DNA from 4 places in the Pseudomonas aestiva genome. Region 2 is predicted to be linked to each of the others. Evidence: predicted binding sites of a transcription regulator. Region 2 holds the regulator's gene; each other region holds the start of a gene.
The links. Region 2 encodes FliA, which starts transcription of late flagellar genes. Its sites were predicted from a motif close to CTAAAGTTTNNNNNNNNNNNGCCGNTAA; they were not measured.

Region 1 (5,880 bases), 1.4 Mb from region 2:
ACCTCAGCGTCGCCGCCCTGGCTGCACCGGTGCGGCGGATACTGGCGCTGCAGGCCGATTTCAGCCTGGTGGAAGGCGCCGGTGGCTGGCGCGTGCCCCTGGCCGGCCGCGAGTCCCTGTCCGATCTGGCCCGCGAGCTGGGTCTGCCGGTGATCCTGGTGGTGGGAGTACGCCTGGGCTGCATCAACCACGCCCTGCTCAGCGCCGAGGCCATCCTCGCCGACGGCCTGCCACTGGCCGGCTGGGTGGCCAATCTGGTGGCCCCGGCCACCCTGCGTCTGGACGACAACCTCGCCACCCTGCACGAACGCCTGCCGGCGCCCTGCCTGGGCACGGTGCCGCACCTGGCCGCGGCCACCCCTGCCGCAGTCGCCGCGCACCTGCGCCTGCCGGGCTGATATCAGTCTTTCGGGCGATGGCCGCAGGGCCAGGCCGGCGGCAGACTGCCCTGTCTACCGCTGCCGGATCGCCCCAGTGCCTACCTTCAAATTCCTGACCTGCCTGGGCCTGCTCGGCCTGACCAGCCATGCCTGGGCGCTGGACAACCAGACCCTCGTGGAGCAGCGCGGCGAGCGCCTCGGCGCCTTCCTGAGCCAGGAACCCGATACCCGCCAGGGCACCCTGGAGGTCAGCCAGAGCGGTCGTGCCAGCCAGGCCTATCTCACCCAGAGCGCCTCCCAGGGCGACCGTACCCGCGTCGAGCAGGGCGGCGTCGGCAACTTCACCAATGTCACCCAGGCGGCCGGAGGTGCGCGCGAGGTCCTCATCGACCAGCGCGAGGCCAGCCAGAGCCACGCCTATGTCTATCAGGGCCATGGCCAGCGCAACACGGTGGACATCGTCCAGCGCGGCCTGCTCGACGAAGCCCTGGTACGCCAGGGCGGTGACGATCAGCGGCTGCGCATCGAGCAACAGGGCGAGCGCAACGAACTGAATCTGTTCCAGGATGGTCGCGACAGCGCCGCGCGACTCAGGCAGGTGGGCGACGATCATGTCCAGGACGTACTGAGCCTGGGCGCGCGCAACGAGGTCGAGCTGCTGCAGGGCGGCGGTGCCAATCGGGCGGTGGTCGAGCAGCGGGGTGACGACAACCGGGCGACGATTCGCCAGAGCACGCGACAGCAGGACGCGGAGCTGGTCCAGATCGGCCAGCGCAACAGCGCGGCGGTGCAGCAGAACAGCCGCGCCGATCGCCCCCAGAGCGTCAGCGTGCGCCAGCTGGGCGACGACAACGCGGTCCAGGCGAGCGTGACCGGCAATGGCAATCGCCTCGAACTGCAACAGCAGGGCCAGCGCAACAGCGCCGGCGTCCTGATCGGCGGTAACGATTCCCACCTGACCCTGGCTGCCCATGGCAACGACAACGAGATCAGTGCGGTCTGGGTCGGCGACAACGTCGAACTCGGCGTCGAGCAGGTGGGCGACGGCCATCTCCTGCAGGCGGGGCTGGCCAGCGATGCCCGGGTCAGCGCCAGCCAGCAGGGCGCTGGCCAGTACGCCTCGATCAGTCAGGCAAGCCCAGGCAACGGCCTCGATCTGCGCCAGAGCGGCCAGGGCAACCGGGCGACCATCCGGCAATAGCCGGACACAGGCGGCGACACGGACTGCTGGTTCTTTGGCGTCAAAGCTGCTTCAATAGCCCTTTGACATCACCGTCGAGGACCCTGTCCATGAACGTGACATCAAGCAATTCGCTCTATGCCGGGGTGCAGGCCTACCAGAACGGTAGCCGTACGGTCGAAAAGGCCGGTGCCGCCCTCGCCTCCCAGACGGCGCGCAACGAGCAGCAAGCCCTGGGCGCGACCACCAACAGCCAGGCCGATCTGGCCAGCGAACTGGTCAATCTGGATGTCGGCAAGTACCAGGCGCTGGCCGGTACCAAGGTCATGCAGGCCTCGCAGGAAACCCTGGGCCGGCTGCTCGATACCCGCGCCTGATCAGCCATTCCGTGAGTGGAAGGGGCGCCCTGAGAGGCGCCCCTTCTGCGCTCTAGCCCAGGCGGAAACGGGTGGTGTTGGCTGTCAGGGTGCGACTGCCCGCCTCCAGACCCACCGCCGTACTCTGCACCGTGCGCGCGTTGCCGAGCAGATCGGCCGCGGCCCCATCGACCTGCTGGATGTTGCCACTGACCTGATCGGCGGTGACCGCCTGCTGCTCGGCGGCGGTGGCTATCTGCACCAGGGTGTCGGAGACGCCCTGTACCGACTCGGCGATCTCTTCCAGTCGCCGTCCCAGCCCGGTGATCGACTGGGCGTCGCTGGCGGCCTGGCCACAGGCATCCTGCATCAGGGACACGGCCTGGGCCACGGTGCCGCTCAGGCTGCCGACGGTCCCGGCGATCTGCGCCGTGGAGGCCTGGGTACGCTGCGACAGCGAACGCACCTCGTCGGCGACCACTGCAAAACCCCTTCCCTGATCACCCGCCCGGGCCGCCTCGATGGCGGCGTTGAGCGCCAGCAGGTTGGTCTGTTCGGCGATGCCGCGGATGACGTCCACCACCTGCTGGATCTGCCCGGCCTGGGCATTGACCTGGGCCATGGCCCCAGCCGTCTCGTCCAGGCGCTGGTTGAGGCGCTGAATGTTGGCCGTGGTCTGGCGACTGTCGCTCTGGCTGGCCTCAGCGATGCCGCGCATCTGCTCGGCGCGGCCGGCGGCCTCTTCGCAACTCCGCGCCACGCCTTGGGCGGTGGCGGCCAGTTCGGTGGCCGCGGTGGCGATCTGGGTGATCTGCTGGCGTTGGGCTTCGACAGCGCCCAGCGCCGCCTCGGCCTGTTGACCCAGTTCGCCGGAAGCCGTGCCCACCTGGCGACTCTCCTGCTCGACCGCCTGCAGGCTGCCGCGCAGCTGCACCACGGCCAGGTCCAGGGCGCGCCCGATCTCGGCCAATTCGTCCTCGCCACTCACCTGCGCCGAGCGGGTCAGATCGCCATCGCGCAGGCCTTCGGCCAGGGTGGTGATGCGCCGCGCACTGCCGCGAATGGCAGCCTGCATGCACAGCAGCAGATAGCAGGTCACCACCAGCAGCAGACCGAAGCCGGCGGCGATGGCGCCAAAGCTGCGCACGGCATCGGCGCCATAGTATTGCAGCCGTTGATCCAGGTTCTTCAGGGTCTGCTGGCGGAAGGTCTGCAGACCCTGCAGAACCCCGTCCAGGGTGGCTTCGAACTGCTCCGGCTTGAGCGTGATCTCGCCGCCGAACACCCCCTGATCGAGGGTCTTGAGACTGGCGTCCAGCTGGCTGCTGACCTTCTGGTAGTCGTCCTTCCAGCCGGCCATGTCGGCGGGCAGCTTGTTGCCGAGCAAGACAGCGACCTTGGCCAGGCTCTCGCTGGAGTCACCGACACGCGCGCGCAGGTCGCGCAGCTGCAGGCGGCTCTGCAGGCTGAACTGGCCGGAGACCACGCTGGCCTGGCCGACGCTGGCCAGGCGGCCGAGGCGTTCGTACAACTCGACCGACTGGGCGGTGCCGATCTGCATCAGCAGATAGGTTTCCAGCCAGGGATCGAGGATGAGGCCACTGTCCAGGGCAATTTCCTCGCGCAGCGCCTGGACGGCGCCTAGGGCGGCGGTGAATCTGTCGTAGCCGTCCGGCCACCAGCCCAGGCCGCGCAGATCCGCGACCTCGAGCCCGGCGAGCGCCTGCTGTAGGGTTTTGAAGCGGGCCTGCACATCCGCGCCAGCCCCTTCGATCTCCAGTTGCTGTCCGAGCCGGGCGAGCCGCTCGCGACGACTATCGTTGCGACTCTCCAGGGCGGCGATGGCGGCCTGCACGGCCGGCGTCTCCTGGCGACTGGTGTCGATCGCCTTCCAGCGCGCGGTCAGGTTGCGCCGGAGGGTGAGTTCTTCTTCCACGGCGTCGAGCCGTTGCAGCAGCCGCACACCACTGTGCTCGCCACTGACGGTGGCCAGCTTGGCCTGGAAATCGGCGCCCAGCAGCCAGAGACTGACCGCCAGGGGCAGGATGAACAGCACGAGTAGCAGGGCGAACTTGCGGGCAAAGCCGAACTGGCTCAATACGCGAATCCCCGGTGACAACAAAACACCCATGTTCGACCACTCCTGTGCCAGCCACCGGCAAGCGTTCGCTATCCGTTGCGGATAGCTATAAGACGATTTGTCGGCAAACTAACGACTTTCTTGAAAGATAGGGCACAATCGCCGCCCTCCCGTATTCCCAGACCCGGTCCTGTACTCAGGCCCGGGCGTTGCCGTTAAAGGACCGTCCGCGTGGAACGCCTCAAAGCCAAGATTCGCAGCGAAGGCCAAGTACTCTCCGAGCAGGTGCTCAAGGTCGATGCCTTCCTCAACCACCAGATCGATCCGGCGCTGATGCGCGACATCGGTCAGGAGTTCGCCCGCCGCTTCGCCGACGCCGGCATCACCAAGATCGTGACCATCGAAGCCTCGGGGATCGCCCCGGCGGTGCTGACCGGACTGGAGCTGGGCGTGCCGGTGATCTTTGCCCGCAAGCACCAGTCACTGACCCTGACCGACAACCTGCTGGTGGCTAGCGTCTACTCCTTTACCAAGCAGACGGAAAGTACGATCGCCGTCTCTACCATGCACCTTTCGTCCGACGATCGGGTGCTGATCATCGACGACTTCCTCGCCAACGGCAAGGCGGCCAAGGCGCTGATCTCCATCATCGGTCAGGCCGGGGCCCAGGTCGTAGGTCTGGGCATCGTCATCGAGAAGTCCTTCCAAGTCGGTCGCGCCGAACTGGATGCCCAGGGCTATCGCGTCGAATCCCTAGCCCGTGTCGCCTCCCTGGCCGATGGTCAGGTCACCTTCGCCGAGTAAGCCATGGCTCAGATACTGCGCATTCTCGGTGCCGATCTCGATCGCACCGAAACCTGGATCCGTTACGACAAGGCCATGTGCCTGGACTGCGTGTCCAGCTGCTGCACCCTGCCGGTGGAAGCCCGCCTGTCCGATCTGATCCGCATGGGCGTGGTGGATGAGTTCGAGAAGGGCGAGCCGCTCAAGGACATCGCCAAGCGGCTCAAGAAGGACGGCGTGGTCGAACGCCTCAACGCCAAGACCGGGTTGTTCACCCTGGTGCGGTTGTCCAACAACGACTGCATCTATCTGCATCCCAAGACGCGGCTGTGCACCATATACGACCAGCGTCCGGAAACCTGCCGCAACCACCCAAGGGTCGGTCCGCGTCCGAACTATTGCGCCTACAAGCCGCAAAAGCTGCGTTGAGGCTCTGATCGCGGCCATGGGCCCACGATCAGCCCTGTAGCGTGGAAAACCGCGCAACGTTTTTTTCCACAGGCCGCTCGCCAATACCAAGTGGATAAGGCTGGCGCCGTTATCCACTCTGTACACACCTGATCACGGCCAAGGCGACGCTAGAATTCGCCGCTCTCCATCGCCCTTTTCATGTCCGCCCGTTCTTCCAGGCATTCCGGACCGGCCATGTCGAAGATCCGGCAGACCCAGGGGCGTACCTCGTAGATGCTGCAGTTCATCTGCTCACGATCCAGGGCCGCGCACCAGCCGTCGTCGAGACGCCTCATGCGGGTGCCGGTCCAGTCCTCCTCGATGTAGCGGGCAGGCACGCCGACATCGTCGAACAGCAGGACTTCCTGGCGGCAGCACCAGGCCTGACAGCTCTCGCAGGTCACAATAGGGGTGGAAAGGTCGCGCAGGGGGATGTCGCTCATGTACGCAGTGTACCGCCCTTGACCGCCCAGCGGTTTCCGGCCGATGGCTGGACCAGTTACCATGCGCGTCCCTGACGGTTGTAACCAGTTGTGACCATGCCCAAGCCCTCTTCTCGCGCAGGAGCCGCCATGACGGCCGCACCCCGCTATCGCTTCTATGTCGTGGTCGCCGTGCTGATCCTGCTGACCTGCGTGGTCGCCGGCCGCA
Region 2 (5,880 bases):
ACCAGGAAATTCCGGACAACAAGCAGGTCACCATCGTCGCTACCGTTGGCCAGAATGGCTGAGGTCTAGATCATGCAAGTCAAACGTTTCTTCGCTGCCGATATGCGTCAAGCCATGAAGTTGGTACGCGACGAGCTGGGCCCGGATGCCGCCATCCTCAGCAACCGCCGGGTCGCCGGCGGGGTCGAGCTGACCGCGGCGCTGGACTACCAGGCTCCGGCACCGGCCGCGCCCAACGCGGAGCTGCAGGCGGAGTTGCGCAAGACCCATGCGAAGATCGCCCAGGCCCATGCCGACCTCAGCATCCGCGCCCCGGGCGTGCCCTCGGCCGCGCCGAAGGACAAGCAGCTGCTGGGCGCCATCAGCGCCGCCGACAGCCGTCGCGAGCCGGTGATCGCCCCGCCACGTGCCCCTCAGCCCACCGCCGCCGCTGCGCCTGCCGCCAGTGCCGCGCCGGAAGACCGCCGCGCCCTGGAAGCCATGCGCAGCGAACTCAGTGGCCTGCGTGAACTGCTGGAAGTCCAGCTTGGCTCCATGGCCTGGACCCAGGTGCAGTCCACCCGTCCGCAACAGGCCGGCCTCTGGCGCCGTCTGCAGCGCATGGGCCTGCCCGCCGATCTGGCTCGCCACCTGCTCGACAGCGTCGCCAAGATCCAGGACCCGCGGCATGCCTGGCGCATGCTGCTGGCCAATTTCGCCCAGCTGGCCAAGACCACCGACGCCAAGATCCTGGAGGAGGGCGGTGTTGTCGCCTTCGTCGGTCCGGCCGGCATGGGCAAGACCACCACCCTGGCCAAGCTCGCCGCCAACTACGTGCTCAAGTACGGCCCCCAGAGTCTGGCGCTGGTCAGCATGGACAGCTTCCGCATCGGTGCCCAGGAGCAGATCAAGACCCTCGGCCGCATCCTCGACGTGCCGGTCACCCTGGTCGATCCCGGCCAGTCCCTGGCCCAGGCGCTGGCACCCCTGGCGCGCAAGCGCCTGGTGCTGATCGACACCGCGGGCATGCCCGCCAATGATCCGGCGCTCAAGGTGCAGCTCGAAGCCCTGGCCAACCGCCAGTTGAAGATTCGCAATTATCTGGTACTGGGTGTCACCAGCCAGAGCCAGGTGCTCAAGGCGGCCTACCACAGCTATCGGCGCTGCGGCCTGAGCGGCTGCGTGCTGACCAAGCTGGACGAAGCCGCCAGCCTCGGCGAAGCCCTGGGCCTGGCCATCAGCCAGCGTCTGCCGGTGGCCTATATCGCCGACGGCCCGCGTATCCCGGACGACCTGCATCCGGCCCGCAGCCACCAGCTGGTGAGCCGTGCGGTGAGCCTGCAGGCCTCCGAGGAGCCGAGCGAAGAAACCATGGCCGGCATGCTTGCCGGCCTGTATCAAGGCAATGCCCGCCGCGCCGGTTAGCGCAGACGAACGGTAGTGGTGCATTGCATGCCTGGGCACGCCAAATGCACTTAGTCTAAAGTGTGACGGATTTCAATCAAAGGTATCAGGCAATGGGTAGCATGCATCCCGTCCAAGTCATAGCGGTCACGGGCGGTAAAGGCGGTGTCGGCAAGACCAATGTGTCGGTCAACCTGGCCTTGGCCCTGGCCGATATCGGGCGGCGCGTCATGCTGCTCGACGCCGACCTGGGCCTCGCCAACATCGACGTTCTGCTCGGCCTGTCGCCCAAGCGCACCCTGGCCGACGTCATCTCCGGCGAGTGCGAGCTGCGCGACGTGCTGCTGCACGGCCCGGGCGGCATCCGCATCGTTCCGGCGGCCTCGGGCACCCAGGCGATGGTCAATCTGACGCCGGCCCAGCACGCCGGTCTGATCCAGGCCTTCAGCGACATCAGCGAGAACCTCGATGTGCTCATCGTCGATACCGCTGCCGGCATCGGCGACCAGGTGGTCAGCTTCGTTCGCGCCGCCCAAGAAGTCCTGGTGGTGGTGTGCGACGAGCCCACCTCCATCACCGATGCCTACGCCCTGATCAAGCTGCTCAATCGCGACCATGGCGTCACCCGTTTCCGGGTTCTGGCGAACATGGCGCTGACGCCCCAGGAAGGTCGCAATCTCTTTGCTAAGCTGACCAAGGTGACCGACAGATTCCTGGATGTCGCCCTGCAGTATGTGGGCGCCATTCCGTTCGACGAGGCGGTGCGCAAAGCCGTACAGAAACAGCGCCCCGTGTTCGAAGCCTTTCCGCGTGCCAAGGCCTCGCTGGCCTTCCGTGCGGTAGCTCAGAGAGTCGATGGCTGGCCGTTGCCCGCCAATCCGCGCGGCCATCTCGAGTTCTTTGTCGAGCGCCTTGTGCAACCAGCCATCGGTACCCACGCATGACAGCATCCAGCGGGCTTCGCATGTACAGCAAAACCTCGGAACGTACCCAGCAGGAGCAACTCATCAACCGCTACGCGCCGTTGGTGAAACGCATCGCCTACCACCTCCTGGCGCGTCTGCCGGCCAGCGTGCAGGTCGAGGACCTGATGCAGGCCGGCATGATCGGTCTGCTGGAGGCCTCGCGCAAATATGACGCCGGCAAGGGCGCCAGCTTCGAGACCTACGCCGGCATCCGCATCCGCGGCGCCATGCTCGACGAGGTCCGCAAGGGCGACTGGGCGCCGCGCTCGGTGCACCGCAACACGCGCATGGTCACCGACGCCATTCGCGCCGTGGAAGCGCGCACGGGTCGCGACGCTAAAGATTCCGAAGTCGCGGCCGAACTTAAATTGAGTCTGGATGAGTACTACGGCATCCTTGGCGACACCATGGGGAGTCGCCTGTTCAGTTTCGACGACCTCATGGAGGGTGGTGAGCATGGGCTCGAGGAGAGCGGTTCGCATGAACTCGAACCCGGTCGCGGTCTGGAAGACGAGCGCTTCCGCAAGGCCCTGGCCGACGCCATCGCCAATCTTCCGGAGCGTGAACGTCTGGTGCTCTCGCTGTATTACGACGAGGAACTCAACCTCAAGGAAATCGGCGAGGTGCTGGGCGTGAGCGAGTCACGCGTCTGCCAACTTCACAGTCAATGCGCGGCACGCCTGCGGGCGCGGCTGGCGGAATGGCGTTCGCGTTAACCGGCTGGTACTCAGGCTACTACGATTGCTTAGGCGCGCCTTGCGGCGTGTGTGCGGATTAGGACGGAGGTCGACTTGGACAAGAACATGAAAATCCTCATCGTGGATGATTTTTCCACGATGAGACGCATCATCAAGAATTTGCTGCGCGATCTGGGATTCACCAATACCGCCGAAGCAGACGACGGCAACACCGCCCTGCCGATGTTGCAGAGCGGCAACTTCGATTTTCTCGTCACCGACTGGAACATGCCCGGCATGACCGGCATCGACCTGCTGCGCCAGGTACGCGCCGATGCGCGCCTGAAGACCCTGCCGGTGCTGATGGTGACCGCCGAGGCCAAGCGTGAGCAGATCATCGAAGCCGCTCAGGCCGGCGTGAATGGCTATGTGGTCAAGCCTTTCACCGCCCAGGTGCTGAAAGAAAAGATCGACAAGATCTTCGAGCGGGTGAACGGCTGAAGAAAGCCGCGGGGACGTTATGGATCAGCTTGGCACCAACAGCTTCAGCGACTTCGAGTCGAATCTAAAACAGCACGCCCAGGAGCTGGTGAAATGCCTGGAAAGTGGCGACTTCACCCAGGCGGTGCATGTCATCAATGAACTCAACCAGTTGCGTGACCGGGGGCTCTACCAGGAAGTCGGCAAGCTGACCCGCGAGTTGCACAACGCCATCGTCAACTTCGAGATCGATCCGCGCGGCATGGCCGGCGAAGAGGTCTCCCAGATCAGCGATGCCACCGATCGTCTCTCCTACGTGGTGAAGATGACGGAGAACGCCGCCAATCGAACCATGGATCTGGTGGAGGAGAGCGCGCCCCTGGTGGGCAACTTCGGCGACGAAGCCCGTGCCGTGCATGCCGACTGGAAGAAGTTCATGCGCCGGGAAATGGGCGCGGACGAATTCCGCGAGCTGGCCAAGCGCGTCGATGCCTTCCTCAGCCACAGCGAGAGCAGTGCCGAACAACTGTCGGCCAAGCTCAACGACATCCTCCTGGCGCAGGACTACCAGGACCTTACCGGTCAGGTGATCAAGCGCGTGGTCAATCTCGTCGGGCAGATCGAGAAAGACCTCGTCAAGCTGGTGATGATGGCCAGCCAGGTCGATCGCTATACCGGCTTCAGTCACGATCACAGCGCGCTGATCGAACAGAATCGAAAAGAAAAGACGATGAAGGGTGAAGGTCCGCAGATTCATGCCGATAAGCGTGAAGACGTCGTGGCCGCTCAGGTCGACGTCGACGATCTTCTATCCAGTCTGGGCTTCTGACCCAGACCCTCTTGGGGAGTGCAGGAATGAGCTTCGACGCCGATGAAGAGATCCTCCAGGATTTCCTGGTAGAGGCCGGCGAGATTCTCGAACAGTTGTCGGAACAATTGGTCGAGCTGGAAAGCCGTCCGGATGACATGGATCTGCTGAACGCCATTTTTCGTGGCTTCCATACCGTAAAGGGCGGTGCCGGTTTCCTGCAGCTCCATACCCTGGTCGAGTGCTGTCATATCGCGGAAAACGTTTTCGACATCCTGCGCAAGGGCGAACGCCGCGTGGATGCCGAACTGATGGATGTGGTGCTGCAGGCGCTGGATTCCGTCAATGAGATGTTTGGTCAGGTTCGGGAACGCGAAGAGCCGACCCCGGCCTCGCCCGAGTTGCTGGCGGCGCTGGCCCGCCTGGCCGATCCGGCCGGCAGCGAACCGGCGCCGGTAGCGGCTGCGCCCGTAGCTGCCACTCCGGTGGTCGCGGCACCGGCGCCCGCCGCTGCTGCTGCAGCTGCCGAGCCGGAATTGAGCGATGCCGATTTCCAGAATCTGCTCGATGCCCTGGGTAGCGAGCCGAGTGCGGCAGCGGCAGCGCCTGCGACCGCCGGTGGTGACGACATCACCGATGACGAATTCGAAGCCCTGCTTGATCAGTTGCACGGCAAGGGCAAGTTCCATGACGCGCCGGCCGCTGCGCCGGTTGCTGCCGCAGCGCCTGCTGCCGTTGCCGCAAGCGGTGATGACATCACCGACGATGAATTCGAGGCCCTGCTGGACGAATTGCACGGCAAGGGCAAGTTCGTCGCGAACGAGGCCGCGGCACCGGCCGCAGCAGCCCCGGCTGCAGCGGCTCCGGCGGCGGCGGGTGGTGACGAGATCACCGACGACGAATTCGAATCCCTGCTCGACGAATTGCACGGCAAGGGCAGATTCAGTGGTCCCGCGGCAGTTGCCGACACTGTAGCCGCACCTGCTGCTGCTGCGCCGGCACCGGTAGCTGCGCCTCAGCCTGCACCTGCACCCGCGCCGAAACCGGCTCCGGTTGCCGAGGCCGCGGTGCCCAAGCCGGCAGCGGCAGCGCCCGCCGAACGTCCCACCAGCGAGGCGGAGACCACCGTGCGGGTCGATACCGCACGGCTGGACGAGATCATGAATATGGTCGGCGAGCTGGTACTGGTGCGTAACCGCCTGGTGCGTCTGGGCCTGAACAGCGGCGACGAGGCCATGGCCAAGGCCGTGTCCAATCTCGACGTGGTCACCGCCGATCTGCAGACCTCGGTCATGAAGACGCGGATGCAGCCGATCAAGAAGGTCTTCGGCCGCTTCCCGCGCCTGGTCCGCGATCTGGCGCGCAGCCTGAAGAAAGAGATCAATCTGGAGCTGGTCGGCGAAGAAACCGACCTGGACAAGAACCTCGTCGAGGCCCTGGCCGATCCGCTGGTGCACTTGGTGCGCAACGCGGTCGACCACGGCATCGAAGGACCGGCCGAACGTGAAGAGAACGGCAAGTCCCGCGCGGGGCGTGTAGTGCTCTCCGCCGAGCAGGAAGGCGACCA
Region 3 (5,880 bases), 2.1 Mb from region 2:
AGGCGATGATGTAGCCGAGCAGCAGCAGGGGCAACACGCGCCAGGCGACCTTGCGATAGAGCGGATCGAACGGCACCGGGGATGCGCTGGTACTGGGATGGGCCATGATGTTTCGCGTCCTTTAATTGTTGTGATTGTCGCGAGGGTGTTGCAGGGCAGTCGTCGGTCATCCGCAGCCCATTGCCCGCCCGGCACGAGTCGGGGCGCAAGGCAGGACGGCGGACGACGCTGCAGCGGAAGGGCTTTCCGCTACGGACGACAGGGCTTCAGAGCGAGGCCCTGATCAGTTGGGCATAGTCCTCCGCCGAGGCTTCCCGGGGATTGGTCTTGTGGCTGTGATCGGCCAGGGCGCCGCTGACGATGCGCGGGATGAGTCCCGGGTCGACGCCCATCTGCGCCAGACCCGTCGGCAGCCGCAGGGCTTCGGCCTTGTGCGCCAGCGCCTGCTCCACCGACAGCTGCGCCGGCAGTTGCATGGCCTGGGCCAGGCGTTCGAGTTTCTCGTCGCGGATCACCGATTCCGCGCTCCGGTTGAAGGCCACCACGGCCGGCAGCAGGACCGCGTTGAGGGTGCCATGGTGCAGCCGCGGATCGATGCCACCCAGCGAGTGACTCAGGCTGTGCACGCAGCCCAGCCCCTTCTGGAAGGCCAGCGCCCCCTGCAGCGAGGCGCTGAGCATCTGGGTACGGGCTTCCAGATTGTCTGGTTCGTTGAACGCCAGTTCCAGATGGCGCCAGGCCCGCCGCAGGCCGTCCAAGGCGATGCCCTCGGCCGGCGGATTGAAGCCGGGCGCGAGAAAGGTCTCGATACAGTGGGCCACCGCGTCCATGCCCGTGGCGGCGGTCAGGTGCGGCGGCAGGCTGAGCGTCAGCAGGGGGTCGCAGATGGCCACCCGCGGGATGACATGGGGCGAGAGGATGCCGACCTTGCGGCCATCATCGAGAATGATGATGGCCCCACGTCCCACCTCGCTGCCGGTGCCGGCGGTGGTCGGAATGGCCACGATGGGCACCGTCGCCGCGGTAATGCGCGCCAGGCCGCCCTCGATGACGGCGAACTGTTTCAGCGGTCCCGGATGACGCGCGGACACGGCGATGGCCTTGGCCAGGTCGATGGGCGACCCGCCGCCGACGGCGATGATGCCGTCGCATTCCGCGTCGCGGAAACAGGCGACGCCCTCGCGGGTGGCGGCCTCGGTGGGATTGGCCGGGGTGGCGTCGAACACCTGGTAGGCGGCCAGGGGGTTGAGCGCCATCAGCTGCTCGATGAGACCGGCTGCCACCACGCCCCGATCGGTGACGATCAGCGGTCGCTGGAAGCCCAGCCGCGCGTTGACCTCGGCCAGTTCGGCCGCACAGCCGGCGCCGAAGCGGATCTCCGTTACATAGTTGATTATCGCCATGACCCGTCCTGTTATTCTTGAAATTGATAGACGGCCCGACTATAGCGAGGCGCTTCCGCGCCAAATACTGAGAGGTAGCGATAGCGGTATAACCGGGAGGCAACCCAGCGTATTCAGGTAGCGCGGAGGTATCGTGCCCCCTAGCTGGACGCCCCAACACCCGCGGTGGACGGGCCCGGATCGCCCGGTCGCTGCCGCTTGCTCTGGAGTCTCGATGCCCACCCTTACCCTGGCCGCCGCCCAGTCCGTTTCGATCGCCGGCGATCTCGCCGCCAATCTGCGCTGCCATCTCGACTTCATCGCCGCGGCGGCCGACGCCGGGGTGGAGCTCCTGCTGTTTCCGGAACTGTCCCTGACCGGCTATGAACCGACCCTGGCAGCGGCGCTGACGCTGGACGGTGCCGATGCGCGCCTGCGGCCCCTGCGCGAGGCCTGCCGCGTGGCCGGGCTCACGGCCGTGGTCGGGGCGCCGATCCAGGGTCCGACGGGGCTGCAGATCGGTGCGCTGATCCTCGGCGCCGATGGCCGCTGTCGCGTCCACACCAAGCAATACCTGCATCCGGGCGAGACACCGCCCTTCGTCCCCGGTAACGGCGGGGACTTGCTGGAGGTGCGGGACGTAAAGGCCGCCCTGGCCATCTGCGCCGACAGCAATCACCCGGCCCATGCCGATGCCGCCCGCGCCCGTGGCGCCGATCTCTACCTGGCCTCGGCGGTGATAGGTCCGACCGGCTATCCCGCCGACAGCGCCCAACTGGCCGACCATGCCCGGCGGCTGAACATGGCCGTGCTCATGGCCAACCACGGCGCGCCCACCGGCGGCTATGCCTGCGTGGGTCGCAGTGCCTTCTGGCAGGCCGATGGCCAGTGCCTGGTCGCGGCGCCAGGAGACGGCCCCTGCCTGGTGATCGTCCGCCGGCACGCAGGCGTCTGGCAGGGCGAAATACGCTTTTGCGATCCTGATCGCTGCACGGCGCAATCCTCTGACTAAAAAGCGGCTAGCAGGTCACGCCACGACCGGAATGGCGATTTGATATCTCGACCCCTCTGCGACTAAAGGTCACACATCGCACGCCGATAAGGCTCTGACATCCCTGTTCAGAACACCGCCAAGGATGCCTTTCGCAGCGTGAAAGACGCTGTAACCGCAGGAGCGACACCATGGCCTTGAACACCATTCGGACCCGCTACACCCTGATCTTCCTGGGCTTCATCGGCGCGACCCTCGCGGCCACCGTCATCGGCATCCGCCTGTGGGTGACCCCGGACCTGGTCGCCGCCGGTGAATCCGCCGTGCTGACCCGCGTCAACGAGGTGGGCACCCGCATCTATCGCGAACTCAACCAGATCCAGGCGCAGCAGCGCTCCATCACCCAGACCGTGCCGCTGCTGGACAGCGCCGCCATCGACCGGGTACTGCCCGGCCTGGTGGACCAGTACGGCGATGCCAAGGTGTTCGGCGGCGGCATCTGGCCGCTGCCCAACCAGCGCGAGCAGGGGCGCGACAAGTTCAGCACCTTCTATCACCGCGATGCCGGCGGCAAGCTGATCGTCAACACCCACTGGAACTCCCCCGAGTCGCTCAACTACTGGGAGCAGCCCTGGTTCCAGGCCGGCCTCAAGGGGCCCGCCGGCCAGTGCGTCTGGGCCGCCGCCTACAAGGACGCCGCCAGCGCCGAGCCGCGCACCAACTGCGCCATGGCCATCCAGCGCGACGGCAAGGCCTTTGGCGTCTCGACCATCGACCTCACCCTGGGCTTCTTCAATCCCCTGGTGGACAGCCTGCGCAAGGAACTCGACGACACCGACATGATGATCGTCGAGGCCGACGGCAAGATCCTCAGCAACCTCAGCGAACTCGGCGATTCGCAGATCCTGAACAACGTCTCGGCCTATGCCGCCCGTTCGCCCTTCGTCGCCGCCATCCAGCAGAACCTCGGCAAGCTCAAGGGTGAGGCCGTGGTGCGCGACACCTATGTCGACGAGCACGGCACGCCGCACACCTTCTTCCTGCGCCCGCTGGCCGGCACGCCCTGGCTGCTGGCCACGGCGCTGCCCACCTCGCTCATCGCGGCGACCAACACCGGCATCCTCAAGACCCTGGCGGCGATCCAGCTGCCGCTGGTCCTGCTGCTGGTGAGCATCATGGTGCTGGCGCTCGGCAAGCTGATGGGTCGCCTGGGTCTGCTGCAACGCAACATCGAATCGCTCTCGGCAGGCGATGCCGACCTGACCCGACGCATCCCGGTGCACGGCAAGGACGAGGTGGATGCAGTGGCCGGCGCGGTCAACGGCTTCATCGGCTATCTGCAGCGTCTGATCGGCGAGGTGGGCGACGCCACCGACCGCATCGACACCGGCCTCAAGCAACTGCACGGCCAGGCCCAGCAGAACGGTGCCATTCTGGCCCGCCATGCCAGCGAAACCGACCAGGCGGTGACGGCCATCACCGAGATGAGTGCCACCTCCGACTCCGTGGCCCGCAGTGCCAGCGATACCGCCTCCCTCACCCAGGCCGCCAACGGCCAGGCCGAGCGCTCGCGCGCCGTGGTTCAACAGGCCTCCGCCAGCGTGTTCGCCCTGGTCGACCAGGTGGAAGACGCCACCCTCAAGGTGCAGGCCATGCAGAGCGATGCCCAGCGCATCAACGATGTCCTTGGGGTGATCGGCGAGATCGCCGGCCAGACCAACCTGCTGGCGCTCAACGCCGCCATCGAGGCGGCCCGGGCCGGCGAGCAAGGGCGTGGCTTCGCGGTAGTGGCTGACGAGGTGCGCGCCCTGGCCGGACGCACCCAGCAGAGCACCGCCGAGATCAACGAGATGCTCAGCCGCTTGCAGCAGGGCGTGAGTTCCGCGGTCGCGGCCATGGAAGTGACCAAGACCAGTTGCCAGAGCACCGCCGAGAAGACCCGTGAGGTCACCGACGGCCTGGACGAGATGAGCGGTTCAGTGGTGCGCATCAGCGACCTGTCGACCCAGATCGCCGCGGCCGCCGAGGAGCAGAGCGCGGTGGCCGGTGAGATCAACCAGAACATGGTCGCCGTACGCCATATCGTCGACGATCTGGTCACCAGCGGGCAGCGCACCGCCGAGAGCACCGCGGCGGTGCAGTCGTCCAACGAGCAGCTGATCGCGGTGGTCCGGCGCTTCCGGGTGAAGTGACCCAAACGCCGCACCATGAAAAAGCCGGGCACTGCGCCCGGCTTTTTCGTTTCAGAACCTGTTCACGATCTCGCGAGCTAGAGACAAACAAGGCGAAAATGCCTGAGGAAGCGGAGTTTACGAGTGGTAAATGAGCATTCCGAAGGCATTTTCAACGCAGTTTGGCCGACGCGCAGCAGATTGTGGACAGGTTCTCAGCCCACCAGATGCAGGAAATGCATGTGGCGTTCGTACTGGTCGAGGATGTCGCCGATGACGTCCTCGCGCGACCAGCCCATGACGTCATGGTCTTGCCCCCCCTCGCGCAGATAGACCTGGGCGCGGAAGTACTTGCGCTCCTCCCCCGGCTCGCTGCCCATGACGAAACTGGGCATGGCGTAGGCGTGGGGTCTTACCTGGTAGACGAACTGGGGCTGCTCGGCCGGACCGACATACAGCCGCACCCCGCCATCCTCGCGGTCTTCCACGCCGCAGACATAGCCCTGCTTGCGCCATTCCTCGGCCACCGCCAAGCAGGCCGGCTTGGCCACCTCGCCGATGAAGCGCACCACGTGACTACGCCGCGGAAACATCGCCAGGCCGCGCAGCCGGCGCTGCCAACCCCCCGGCGTGCGACTGGTCGGTGGGGTGAGGCTCAGCGACTGATGGCGCAGGCCGCGTTTGGTGGCGTCCAGCTTCAAGGCCTTGAGCAGGCCATGCATGCTGAACAGCAGGGCGATGGTGAACGGCAGGGCACTGGCGATGGTGGCGGTCTGCAGCGCCTTGAGGCCGTCCGCGAGAAGCAGCGCGATGGCCACCAGGCCCATGCTGGCGCCCCAGAACACCCGTTGCCAGACCGGCGTCTGGTCCTGGCCGCCGGAGGCCAGCATGTCCACCACCATGGCGCCCGAGTCGGCCGAGGTGACGAAGAACACCACCACCATGACGATGGCGATCAGCGAGATCACGCTGGCGAAGGGGAAGTGCTCCAGGAAGGCGAACAGCGCCAGGGAGCTGTCCTGGGATACGGCGGCGGCCAGGTCGGTGATGCCCTCGGTGAGGATCATGTGAATGGCGGTGTTGCCGAACACGGTCATCCACAGCAGGGTGAAGCCGGCCGGCACCAGCAGCACGCCGGAGACGAATTCGCGGATGGTCCGGCCGCGCGAGATGCGCGCGATGAACAGCCCGACGAAGGGCGACCAGGCCAGCCACCAACCCCAGTAGAACAGCGTCCAACCGCCGATCCAGTCGGTGGGTCGATAGGCGTTGAGATTGAGGGTGCGGCTGACGATCTCGCTGAGATAGCCGCCGGTGTTCTCGACGAAGGTCTGCA
Region 4 (5,880 bases), 900 kb from region 2:
CGGCGCGGGAGGCGCTGTCGGCTTCGCCGTGGACCGCCTGGGCGCTCTGGCCGATGTTGACTACGTTGCGGTTGATGTCCTCGGCCACCGCGCTCTGTTCTTCCGCCGCACTGGCGATCTGCAGATTCATGCTGGTGATCTCGCCTACCGCCGCCAGGATGGTGTCCAGGGCGTGCCGGGTGGCCTCGGTCTGGGCGACCTGGGTGCTGGTCTGGGCACCGCTGGCCTGCATCACAGTCACCGCTTCGCGGGTACCCTGCTGCAGGCGCTGGATCATGCTCTGGATCTCGCCGGTGGCCACCTGGGTCTTTTGCGCCAGGTTGCGCACCTCATCGGCCACCACGGCGAAGCCGCGACCCTGCTCACCGGCGCGCGCCGCCTCGATGGCGGCGTTGAGCGCCAGCAGGTTGGTCTGCTCGGCGATGCCATTGATGGTGGTCAGGATGGAACCGATGTTCTCGCTGTCCTCGGCGACCCGGCGGACCTGCTCCACCGCGCGCTCGATCTCCTGGGCGAGGGCGGCGCTGCTGGCGACGTTCTGCTGCACCAGGCGCTGGCCCTGGTTGACCGCGCCGTCCGCCTCGGTGGCAGCCCGCGCCGCGCGACCGGCATTGCCGGCCACGTCCTGGGCGGTGGCGGTCATCTCCTGCATGGCGGTAGCCAGTTGCTCGATCTCCTGCAGCTGGCGCTCCACGCCGTCGCGGGTGCGCTGGGCGATATGGGAGGTGTGCTCGGCGGCCGAGGCCACTTCGCCCACCGAATGGATCAGTTTGCCGATCAGGCTCTGCAGCGAGGCCAGGAAGCGGTTGAAGCCGCCGGCCATGGCGCCGACCTCGTCGCGGCGCTCGGTAGCGAGACGCTGGGTGAGGTCTCCGTCGCCCTGACCGATGGCGTCGAGCATGGTCACCATCTGCCGCAGCGGCCGGGCGATGCGCAGGCTGATCAGCCAGAGCACCAGCAGACCGGCGCCGGCGACCGCCAGGCCTACCAGCAGCATGCCGATCACGTCCTGGTGGCGTTGGCTGCCCAGGGTGTCCTTGAGGCTGTAGAGGTCGGCCAGCACGGCTGTGCGGGGCAATTCGATGATCAGCGTCCAGACCTGGCGGTTGTCGCCGGCGAAGCGCAGCGGCAGATAGACCTGATAGCGCTCGCTCTGGGCGTCGAAGCGACGGGTGACGCCTTCGCCCAGGTCCTTGAGGCCGGCCAGGGTCGCCCCCAGCGCCGGTTCGGCCGGTTTGCCCAGCTGGCTGGCGTCGGCGGTGTAGGCCACCAGGGTGCCGCGCCCGGCCACCAGGGCCATGCGGCCCACGCCGCCATAGAGGCGGCCATTGGCCTTGACCAGCTGCCGCTGGATGAAGTCCAGCGGCACGTCGGCACCGACCACGCCCTTGAAGGCACCGTCGACCAGGATCGGCACGTTGAAGGAGGCGATCAGCACCTGCTGCTCGTTGACCGTGTCGGGCATGGGATCGAGCACGCAGGTGGTGCGATTTTCCCGCGGACAGAGGTAGTACTCGCCTTCGCGCACGCCCGAGGGCAGACGGGTCTGGCTTTCCACGGTCGGGCCGATCGGTTCCACCGTCACATCGCCGTCGAGGGTCTTGTGCCACCAGGGGGTGAAGCGCCCCTGCTCGTCGTAGCCGGCCGCGGCGTCGCCCCGATGGCGGTCGTCCTGGCCATCGATGGCATTGGGTTCCCAGACGGTATAGAGGCTGAGCAGGCCGGACTGGCGCTTCAGACTCTGGCCCAGCAGGCGCACCAGACTCTGGCGATCCAGCTCGACCTGCTGGTCGCCCGGACTGCCCATGGCCACGCTGAGTTGCGCCAGCTGATTGGCCAGTTGCAGGGGGACGTCCAGCTGGCGTTGCAGCTGGTTGCCCACCGCCTCGGCCTCGGCCGTCAGCCGGGCTTCGGCGGCGGTGGCGGCCAGCGCCTCGGTGTGGCTGTCGACCAGGGCGCGGGTGCGCTGACCGGCGAACAGGGTATAGGCGATCAGGGCAGCGACCACCGCCAGGATGCAGGCCCCGGCCAGCAGGGTGATGGAGGTGCGGATGGAGCGGGAGTTCATGGGGGACTCCGGGAACGTTCGATGCCGGGGCTATCGGCGGTGACGCCTATCCATTGAGGCCTCCGGTCGCCTGGCAGGAGAGCGTTGCCGGGCGTTACCGGACGTTGCCGGGTCTGACGCCCCTCTCTAGACTGTATCCGCCTCGATACCTGGAGATTCCCATGCGCCGTATCCTTCCCCTCGCAGGCCTGTCCCTGAGCCTGCTGCTGGTCGCCTGCCAGACCGTCAACACCACCTCGGGTGGTGCGGTCGGGGTGCAGCGCAAGCAGTACATGTTCAGCATGCTGTCCGAGCAGCAGGTCAACCAGATGTACGCCCAGTCCTATGCCAAGACGGTCAGCGAGGCCAAGTCCGCCGGCAAGCTGGCCAATGACAGCGCCGACGGCAAGCGCGTCGCCGCCATCGCCAAGAGCCTGATCCCGCAGACCGCGGCCTTCCGCCCGGACGCGGTGAACTGGGACTGGCAGGTCAACCTGGTGCAGAGCGATGAACTCAACGCCAACTGCGGCCCGGGCGGCAAGATCTTCGTCTACAGCGGGCTGATCGATCAGCTCAAGCTGACCGATGACGAACTGGCGGCGGTGATGGGCCACGAGATCGCCCACGCCCTGCGCGAGCACAGCCGCGAGCAGATGTCGCGGGCCTATGCCATCCAGATGGGCGAGAACCTCGGTGGCGCCCTGCTGGGCGTTGGCCAGGGCGGCATGCAGCTGGCCGACCAGGTGTCCCAGGTGGCCCTGACCCTGCCGTTCAGCCGCGGCAACGAGAACGAGGCCGACCTGATCGGCCTGGAGCTCTCGGCGCGCGCCGGCTACAACCCCAATGCCGCCATCACCCTCTGGCAGAAGATGGCCCAGGCCAGCCAGGGCAAGCAGCCGGCGGAATTCCTCAGTACCCACCCCTCCGACGCCAACCGCACCAAGGCCCTGCAGGCGGCGATTCCCAAGGTGATGCCGCTGTACGATGCGGCGAAGAAGGGCTGAGGTTTTGGGTTGGGAGAGGAGGTTTCCCTCACCCCAACCCTCTCCCAGGGGGAGAGGGGGCGGCTCTGGCACTGAGGTATAGCCGTAGGTTGGGCTGAGCGCAGCGAAGCCCAACAGGGCTCGGTGTCGCTACCGTCGCCGGGCGCTGTAGACCTTGAAGCCGTCGCGTTCCGCCAGGGTACGGCAGTTGCCGAAGGCCGCCTCGATCAGTGGCGGATAGCGCAGAAAGCTGTTGGCCACCAGGCGCAATTCGCCGCCGGGCTTTAGATGACGCACCGCCTCGGCCAGCAGGGTCTCGGTGGTGCGGTAGTCGGTCTTCACGCCGCTGTGGAAGGGCGGATTGCTGACGATGGCGGCCAGTCCCATGGGCGCCGCGGCGATGCCATCACCACTGATCACCGTTCCGCTCAGACCATTGGCCGTCAGGGTCTGACGACTGCTGGCCACGGCGAAGGCGTCCACGTCCAGCAGATGCAGGGTGCTGGCAGGATAGCGGCGAGCCAGGGCGGCGCCGACCACGCCGGCGCCGCAACCGAAGTCGAGCACCGCACCTTCGGGCAGGCCATCCAGTTGCTCCAGCAGCAGCGCCGTGCCCACATCCAGCCGGCCATGGCTGAACACGCCCGGCAGGCTGAGAATTTCCAGGTTCACCCCAGCCCGGTCCAGTGGCTGGCGTTGCAGCCAGGCGTCCGGCTGCGGATCGGCCGAGGTGCGCGGTCCCTGGACCACCCACAGCTGGCAATGGCGTGCACTGTCGAGCTTGCTGGCCTTACCGAAGGCGCCCAGCTGGCGCGCGGCGCGTTCGATACCGGCCTTCTTTTCACCGACCAGAAAGAGACGGCCTTCGGCCGGCAGGCAGCGAGTCAGGGCGGTGAGCAGGAAGTCTGTGGCCTCGCGGGACTTGGGCAGAAACAGCACGGCACTGGCGAAGTCGCCCGCCGGCGGTTCGATCCCCAGACTGACGCGACCCGGATAGCGCCGGACCAGTTGTTCGGCCTCGCCCGCATGCCAGCTCCAGCCGCTGGCCGCGGGCAGGGTGCCGAGCAGGTCATCGGCCGGCAAGCCGGCGAGCAGCAAGGCGCCGCCAAAGCGCTCGGGGTGACGGAGGAGGACTTCGCTGCGCGGATCCATGGGGCTACCTGGCGAAAAAAGCGCGAACTTTAGCAGACCACCCGGTGCGGCGTGCCGGCGAAATGGCCTTCGGCATTGGCGGCGAGCTGGCCGATGATCCGCTGGCGCGCCTCGCGACTGCCCCAGGCGTTGTGCGGGGTGACGATCAGTCGCGGAATGTCGCCGGCCAGCAGCGGATTGCCGTCGCGCGGGGGCTCCACGCTGAGCACATCGGTGGCGGCGCCGGCCAGGTGGCCGCGCCTCAGGCAATCGGCCAGGGCCTGTTCGTCGACGATGCCGCCGCGTGCGGTGTTGACCAAGAAGGCCGTGGATTTCATCGCCGCCAGTTCCGCCGCACCGATCAGGCCGCGGGTCTGCTCGGTCAGCGGGCAGTGCATCGTCAGGGCATCCACCTGGGGCAGCAGCTCGGCCAGCGGCAGGCTGCCGGGACGCGCCGGGCGACCGGGCAACTGGCCCACCAGGGTCTGCATGCCTAAGGCTTCGGCCAGGCGCTTCACCGCGCTGCCCAGCTCGCCGAGGCCGAGCAGGCCGAGGGTCTTGCCTTCCAGCTCGACGATGGGGTGGTCGAGCAGGCAGAACTGGCTGGCGGTCTGCCAGCGACCGGCACGGACGTCTGTCTGGTAGTCCGGCAAGCGGGTCGCCAGAGCCAGCAGCAGCGCCAGGGTGTGCTGGGCGACCGAGGCGGTGCCATAGCCCTGGCAGTTGCAGACGCGCACGCCCTGGGCGCGCGCGGCTTCCAGGTCGATGTTGTTGGTGCCGGTGGCGCTGACCAGTACCAGCTTCAAGTCCGGGCAGGCGGCCAGGATGGCGGCGTCCAGGACCACCTTGTTGACGATGGCGACCTGGGCGCCGGCCAGGCGCGTCGCGACCTCGTCCGGGGCGCTCGCCGGATGGAGTTCCAGCTCGTCGAACACCGCGCGCAAGGGCGCCGGGTCCAGATCGCCGAGGTCGAGAGAGGCATAGTCGAGGAACACGGCGCGAACGGGCATGACGACTCCAGCGGAAAAGGGAAGGGAGGTCCGAGCCTAGCAGCCGCGGGTCGTCCAGGAAAACCGCCCGCTCGCGGCTGGAGTATGCTGAAGGGATGAATTATCTCGCGCACCTGCACCTGGGCGGCCCCAGCCGCGAAGATCGCCTCGGCAGCCTCTATGGCGATTTCGTCAAGGGCTCGGCGGACGCCTGGCCCGCTGGAATCGCCGCCGGTATCCGGTTGCACCGGCGCATCGACGTCTATACCGACGACCACCCTCTGGTGATCCGGGCCAAGACCCGGTTGCCCGCAACGCGGCGGCGGGTGGCCGGACTGCTGGTGGATGTCTTCTTCGATCACTGCCTGGCGCGCCTCTGGCACGACTATGCCGAGCAGCCGCTGCCGGGTTTCGTCGCGGACTGCTACCAGACCCTGCTGGAGGAGCCGGAACTGCCGCCACGGCTGGCCTCTATCGCCCCCCTGATGGCACGCCAGGACTGGCTGGGCAGCTATCGCGACTTCGCCGTGCTGGAGCGAGTGGTGGAGGGCATGGCGCGGCGGTTGTCGCGTCCGGAGCTGCTGGCCGGTGCCTTCGCCGAGCTGGAGACCGCCTACGACGGCCTGCTGGCAGACTTTCGCGACTTCTATCCGCAGCTGCAGGCTTTTGCCGCCGCCGAGCGCGCGGCGCGCGTTTCCAATTGAATCCCGAGGCGGGCGGCGATGGCCGC

Region 1: the regulator FliA is predicted to act here: its motif matches at 4,115-4,142, upstream of AABM56_RS21750 (methyl-accepting chemotaxis protein).
Region 3: the regulator FliA is predicted to act here: its motif matches at 2,457-2,484, upstream of AABM56_RS05720 (methyl-accepting chemotaxis protein).
Region 4: the regulator FliA is predicted to act here: its motif matches at 2,099-2,126, upstream of AABM56_RS19430 (methyl-accepting chemotaxis protein).

The regions. Positions count from the first base shown of each region.
Region 1 is NZ_CP150916.1:4,685,531-4,691,410, forward strand. It holds gene bioD (dethiobiotin synthase) at 1-398, shown strand, start outside; gene AABM56_RS21740 (hypothetical protein) at 475-1,581, shown strand; gene AABM56_RS21745 (hypothetical protein) at 1,671-1,937, shown strand; gene AABM56_RS21750 (methyl-accepting chemotaxis protein) at 1,990-4,047, opposite strand; gene AABM56_RS21755 (xanthine phosphoribosyltransferase) at 4,228-4,800, shown strand; gene AABM56_RS21760 (YkgJ family cysteine cluster protein) at 4,804-5,208, shown strand; gene AABM56_RS21765 (YkgJ family cysteine cluster protein) at 5,358-5,672, opposite strand; gene AABM56_RS21770 (penicillin-binding protein 2) at 5,802-5,880, shown strand, end outside.
Region 2 is NZ_CP150916.1:3,284,099-3,289,978, reverse strand. It holds gene flhA (flagellar biosynthesis protein FlhA) at 1-62, shown strand, start outside; gene flhF (flagellar biosynthesis protein FlhF) at 73-1,404, shown strand; gene fleN (flagellar synthesis regulator FleN) at 1,497-2,327, shown strand; gene fliA (RNA polymerase sigma factor FliA) at 2,324-3,064, shown strand; gene AABM56_RS15255 (chemotaxis response regulator CheY) at 3,152-3,526, shown strand; gene AABM56_RS15250 (protein phosphatase CheZ) at 3,546-4,334, shown strand; gene AABM56_RS15245 (chemotaxis protein CheA) at 4,361-5,880, shown strand, end outside.
Region 3 is NZ_CP150916.1:1,232,720-1,238,599, reverse strand. It holds gene AABM56_RS05735 (MFS transporter) at 1-106, opposite strand, end outside; gene AABM56_RS05730 (iron-containing alcohol dehydrogenase) at 267-1,403, opposite strand; gene AABM56_RS05725 (carbon-nitrogen hydrolase family protein) at 1,618-2,394, shown strand; gene AABM56_RS05720 (methyl-accepting chemotaxis protein) at 2,565-4,565, shown strand; gene AABM56_RS05715 (choline BCCT transporter BetT) at 4,760-5,880, opposite strand, start outside.
Region 4 is NZ_CP150916.1:4,185,125-4,191,004, reverse strand. It holds gene AABM56_RS19430 (methyl-accepting chemotaxis protein) at 1-2,068, opposite strand, end outside; gene AABM56_RS19425 (M48 family metallopeptidase) at 2,230-3,051, shown strand; gene AABM56_RS19420 (class I SAM-dependent methyltransferase) at 3,181-4,182, opposite strand; gene AABM56_RS19415 (2-hydroxyacid dehydrogenase) at 4,212-5,171, opposite strand; gene AABM56_RS19410 (ACP phosphodiesterase) at 5,267-5,854, shown strand; gene AABM56_RS19405 (lysophospholipid acyltransferase family protein) at 5,797-5,880, opposite strand, start outside.